Cellulophaga sp. L1A9: one gene and its partner. The protein of the gene in region 1 interacts with the protein of each later gene in a pairwise test. Links are inferred from orthologs where the notes say so. Each region holds a gene or a part of one and is shown on either strand. Other genes may lie near its edges.

Evidence for each region. The genes of interacting proteins can lie anywhere in the genome.
Region 2: the proteins of sucD (region 1) and sucC interact in binary tests that used the Escherichia coli proteins (3 or more experiments, as listed by UniProt). The link is inferred for Cellulophaga sp. L1A9 from one-to-one orthologs.

Annotation. Positions count from the first base shown.
Region 1 is NZ_CP047027.1:4,920,005-4,922,830, forward strand. What follows is about bases 6-2,787. They hold sucD (succinate--CoA ligase subunit alpha), read right to left. Parts: upstream 1,942-2,787; coding sequence 1,069-1,941; downstream 6-1,068. Other genes in these bases: GQR94_RS21700 (VWA domain-containing protein), read right to left, coding at 6-164; fabG (3-oxoacyl-[acyl-carrier-protein] reductase), read right to left, coding at 179-928; GQR94_RS21715 (UDP-3-O-(3-hydroxymyristoyl)glucosamine N-acyltransferase), read right to left, coding at 2,026-2,787. In the rest of the region: more of GQR94_RS21700, read right to left, coding at 1-5; more of GQR94_RS21715, read right to left, coding at 2,788-2,826. UniProt on the Escherichia coli protein: Succinyl-CoA synthetase functions in the citric acid cycle (TCA), coupling the hydrolysis of succinyl-CoA to the synthesis of either ATP or GTP and thus represents the only step of substrate-level phosphorylation in the TCA.
Region 2 is NZ_CP047027.1:434,734-437,738, reverse strand. Bases 10-2,970 are described here. They hold sucC (ADP-forming succinate--CoA ligase subunit beta), read left to right. Parts: upstream 10-875; coding sequence 876-2,066; downstream 2,067-2,970. Other genes in these bases: GQR94_RS01715 (DUF1456 family protein), read right to left, coding at 2,858-2,970; GQR94_RS01720 (hypothetical protein), read left to right, coding at 2,480-2,815; lysA (diaminopimelate decarboxylase), read right to left, coding at 10-543. Outside these bases: more of lysA, read right to left, coding at 1-9; more of GQR94_RS01715, read right to left, coding at 2,971-3,005. UniProt on the Escherichia coli protein: Succinyl-CoA synthetase functions in the citric acid cycle (TCA), coupling the hydrolysis of succinyl-CoA to the synthesis of either ATP or GTP and thus represents the only step of substrate-level phosphorylation in the TCA.

The sequences.
Region 1 (2,826 bases):
TTAATAAGTAGTAAAAAAAGAGAAAACAATGCTGTAAAACGTAAAAAAGAGAGCAAAACAATTCGTTTTCCTCTCTTTTTATTTTTGTAATAATATTGAAAAAGGACTATTCCTATAGCAACAAAAGCTGCTGCAATTAAAAAAAGGATAGTCTGAATTTGCATAGTTTTAGTTACTACTAAGTTAGCATTCCTCCATCAACATTTAACACTTGACCAGTTACGTATGCAGATAAATCTGAAGCAAAGAACAAACAAGCATTTGCAATATCTTCTGGACTTCCGCCTCTTTTTAAAGGAATACCATCTCTCCATCCTTGCACAACTTTTGCATCAAGTTTATCTGTCATTTCTGTTTCAATAAACCCTGGAGCAATAGCATTACAACGAATATTTCTAGAACCTAATTCTAGTGCTATAGATTTTGTAAAGCCGATCATACCCGCTTTTGATGCTGCGTAGTTGGTTTGACCTGCGTTACCCTTAACACCAACCACACTACTCATATTTATAATAGAACCTTTACGTTGTTTTAACATGGTGCGTTGAACCGCTTTAGTCATATTAAAAACCGACTTTAGATTAATCTCAATTACTTTATCAAAATCATCTTCAGACATACGCATTAGAAGGTTATCTTTTGTAATCCCAGCATTGTTAATCAAAACATCTATTGATCCGCCAAAATCTTCTAAAACTTTAGCCACCAATGCTTCTGAATCACTAAAACTAGCAGCATTACTTTTATATGCTTTTGCTTTTACACCTTTAGCCGTTAGTTCTTTTTCTAATGCTAAAGCTGGCGCCTCACTAGAACTGTATGTAAAAGCCACATTAGCTCCATGGTCTGCAAAAACTTGAGCAATACCGGTACCAATACCTCTACTTGCACCTGTAATTATTACGTTTTTACCTTCTAATAACTTCATTTTTGTTCGATTTGTTCAGTTGTTATTCAAATATACCTTTTGTTTGATATATAGATAGCTAAAATCCCGTTTAAACTGAAAATTATTCAGAATAAACGGGATTTTTTAAGCTTATATACTTTGAATTAATTGTTAGACAATTATCCCATTACTTCTTTAACTTTCAATCCAATTTCAGCTGGAGACTCCACCACGTGAATACCACACTCACGCATGATGCGTTTTTTAGCTTGAGCAGTATCATCACTACCGCCAACAATTGCACCAGCATGACCCATTGTTCTACCAGCAGGAGCAGTTTCACCTGCAATAAAGCCTACAATTGGTTTTTTACTACCACTTGCTTTGTACCATCTTGCAGCATCTGGCTCTAATTGACCTCCAATTTCACCAATCATAACCACACATTCTGTTTCTGGATCATTGATTAACATTTCCACCGCTTCTTTTGTTGTTGTTCCAATAATTGGATCACCACCAATACCGATAGCCGTTGTAATACCTAAACCTTGACGCACTACTTGATCAGCCGCTTCATAGGTTAATGTTCCTGATTTAGAAACAATACCAACATTCCCTTTTTTGAAAACAAAACCTGGCATAATACCAACTTTAGCTTCACCTGGAGTAATAACACCTGGACAGTTAGGGCCAATTAAGCGACAATCCATATCTTTAATATAGTTTGCTGCTTTTACCATATCAGCTACAGGAATACCTTCAGTAATTGTAATAATTACTTTAATACCTGCATTAGCAGCTTCCATAATTGCATCTGCAGCGAAAGCTGGCGGAACAAATATAATAGTCGTGTCTGCTCCAACTTTTTCAACAGCTTCATGAACAGTATTAAAAACCGGCTTTCCTAAATGTTCTTGCCCGCCTTTACCTGGAGTAACACCACCAACGATGTTCGTACCGTAATCAATCATTTGACCTGCGTGAAAGGTACCTTCACTACCTGTAAAACCTTGTACAATTATTTTGGAATCTTTATTGACTAAAACACTCATTTTATATCTATATTAATTTATTGCTATGCAAAAATATGGCATTGAAAACAATTTATAAAGTATTTCCTTAGCTTATTTGTGCTTCTATTTTTTTATTATGTTCGGAATTTGTTTAATCCAAGCCATTTGCTTCATTTTTTCACGTGCTTCTTCAGCAGGACTCCCAAAATAAACAGCATTTCCTTCAAGAGATTTTGAAACTCCTGATTGCGCTAAAACTACTGCTTTTTTCCCAATAGTGATCGCACTTATCACCCCAACTTGCCCCCAAAGGGTAACTTCATCTTCAATAATTACACAACCAGCAATACCCGTTTGCGATGCTATTAGACACTTTTCACCAATAACGGTATCATGACCAACATGAACCTGATTATCAATTTTAGTTCCTTTCTTTACTCTCGTATCTCCTGTAACACCCCTATCTAAAGTGCAAAGTGCTCCGATATCTACATGATCTTCAATAACAACACGCCCACCAGATACTAATTTATCAAAGCCTTCTGGTCTATTTTTATAATAGAATGCATCTGATCCTAAAACAGTCCCCGCATGAATGGTTACATTATTACCAATTACACAATGGTCATAAATAGACACATTGGAGTGTATTCTACAATTATCTCCAATAACAACTTCATTACCAATAAATGTATTTGGCTGAATAACCGTGTCTTTCCCTATTTTAGCGGTGGAAGAAATACTATGAGAGGTTTTCTTAAATGGTTTAAAAAAAGCGGTAAGTTTATTGAAGTCCCTAAAAGGATCCTCTGAAATCAACAAAGCTTTTCCTTCGGGACAGTCTACTTTTTTATTTATTAAAATTGTAGTTGCCTTAGATTTTAAAGCCTTATCATAATACTTTGGATGATCTACAAAAACAAT
Region 2 (3,005 bases), 4.5 Mb from region 1 along the record:
CATGTGAATACCATTGATATGCATTTGTGTAAGTTCTACAATACGTAATAAATGTGGAATTTGATGAATGCTAATTCCGAATTTAGAATCAATATGTCCTACTGAAATGTTGGCATTTCCTCCAGCCATTACATGCGGATTAATACGAATACATACCGGGACCTTAGGGAATTTACTTCCGAATTGTTCTAAAATAGATAGATTATCAATATTAATGCGTACGCCTAATTTTGCAGCTTCTTCAATTTCTTCTAAAGAAACGCCATTAGGTGTATAAATGATATTTTCAGGTTTAAAACCTGCTAAAAGTCCTAATTGTACTTCTTGAATAGAAACGGTATCTAACCCACTACCAAGGCTATTCATTAGTTTTAATATGCTGATATTTGATAAAGCCTTGGCGGCGTAATTTAATTTCAATTTTTTAACTCCACTGAAGGCATTTGTAAGCCTGTTGAACTGAGCTGTAATTTTTTCAGAATCATACACATAAACCGGATCTCCGTAGGTTTTTGCTATGTTCAATAAATCGTGATTCGTCATTGCAATATAATTTTAAAGCAAATCTATACTTCTTCTTCGTTCTGAACAAAATAAAACATCAAAAAACCAAAATACAACAAATTGTTTTATTTATAACATCTGCTTATCGGTTTGGGGGTGATGTAGTCCTTTTTAATAGAACCATTTGCATTCATCATGGTTTTTAGGACTTCCTGTGAGAAAATTGACACTATTTTTCAGCTAATAATAGGGTGAATATGATATTTTTTGTTGATTATTTAAAATTTAAGGAAATAGCTTTCTAATTTCATTAGGGTAATTAGCAATGGTTTGCTATTTTTGTCATCATTAAATAAAGACACGATTTACTTATGAATCTTCACGAATATCAAGGAAAAGAAATTTTAGCAAGTTTTGGGGTACGTATCCAAAGAGGAATTGTAGCTCATAATGCAAAAGAAGCTGTAGATGCTGCAAAGCAATTAACAGCAGAAACAGGAACTGGATGGCACGTTATAAAAGCACAAGTTCACGCTGGTGGCCGCGGAAAAGGTGGTGGTGTTAAATTGGCTAAAAACTTAAAAGAGGTTGAAGAAATTGCAGGACAAATTATTGGAATGAATTTGATTACGCCTCAAACTTCTGCTGAAGGTAAAAAAGTACATCAAGTATTAGTTGCTGAAGATGTTTATTACCCAGGCGCTAGTGAGACTAAAGAGTTTTATATGTCTGTAGTCCTTAACCGTGGTACAGGTAGAAATATGATTATGTATTCTACTGAAGGTGGTATGGATATCGAAGAAGTGGCAGAAAAAACACCTCATTTAATTTTTACAGAAGAAATTGATCCTGGAACGGGGTTATTGCCTTTTCAAGCACGTAAGATTGCCTTTAATTTAGGCTTGTCTGGTACCGCTTTTAAAGAAATGACAAAGTTCGTAGCATCTTTATATAAAGCATATGTTGAAAGTGATTCAAGTATGTTTGAAATCAATCCAGTTTTAAAAACTTCGGATGATAAAATTATGGCTGTAGATGCTAAAGTATCTATAGATGATAATGCTCTTTACAGAAGAAAGCAATATGCAGAAATGCGTGATCTTCGTGAAGAAAATGCAATTGAAGTTGAAGCAGGAGCTTTAGGTTTAAATTACGTAGATCTTGATGGTAACGTTGGGTGTATGGTTAACGGAGCTGGTTTAGCAATGGCAACAATGGATTTAATTAAGCAAGCAGGTGGTGAGCCAGCTAACTTTTTAGATGTTGGTGGTACTGCGGATGCTGCTCGTGTTGAGGCTGCTTTTAAGATTATCTTAAAAGATCCTGCAGTAAAAGCAATTTTGATTAACATTTTTGGTGGTATCGTTCGTTGTGATCGTGTTGCTCAAGGTGTGATTGATGCGTATAAGAACATGGGAACTATAAATGTTCCAATTATTGTTCGTTTGCAAGGAACAAATGCTGATTTAGCAAAAGAATTGATTGATAATTCTGGTTTAGATGTACAGTCTGCTGTACAATTCCAAGAAGCTGCAGATAAAGTTAAAGCTGTATTGGGTTAGTAGTGCTATAACTCAGAAAATATATTTTTAAAATGGGCAATGTTATCTTAACATTGCCCATTTTTTTTGTTTGCATACTATTGGAATATTCATTGAATTTAATTCATCCTTTTTAAGGAAACTATTGACAATAGTTTATACTTATCACTAGTTTCTTGAATTATGTTTATGTAAGAAAATTCAGTAATAAAAAGCTTGTCTTTTAAGCTATTGTTAATTGGTTTAAATGTACGTTAAGCCTTCTCTAATAGTTAGTTTTAAGTAGTGATAACTTCTAATTTTGAAATGAAATTAGAAATTGCTTAGTGAGGTTAAGGAAGTGTTAAAATGAAATTCGAGTGTAACATTATAGTTTCTGAAGCGTCTTTCTAATATCATCAATTAATCAATTATCAATCTTAAAACAAATTATCATGAAAAAATTAAGTCTAGTATTCGTAAGTGCGTTATTACTATTAACAGGATCAGTTTTAGCAAATGACAAAAAGAAATCAGAGGAGCCTAAAAATAATTTATCGACTCAAATTGCAACTTTGTTAAGTAATAGTTCTTTAATTGTTGAGGACGATTTAACCGCAAATGTTCTTTTTACCTTGAATGAGGATAGAGAAATTGTTGTATTATCTGTAACCACAAATAGTAAGGCAGTAGAGCAGTTTGTAAAAGCGAAATTAAATTATCAAAAAGTAAGTCTAGAAGATTACCGAGAAGGAAGAACCTACACTGTACCAGTAAGAATTACAGAGTAAGTAATTCATTTATGTTGATTACAAAAAAAATCCTGAGGCAACTCAGGATTTTTTTTTGTTTTTATAATTTCCGTGGATAACGTTTTTATCTACCTTTTTTTCTTGTTTTGCTTTGAAGTCAGGATCGTATCCTTTTTTTGCTTGTGGACCTTTTTTTATAGCAGCTAATTCAGCTTTTGGATTTTTAGGG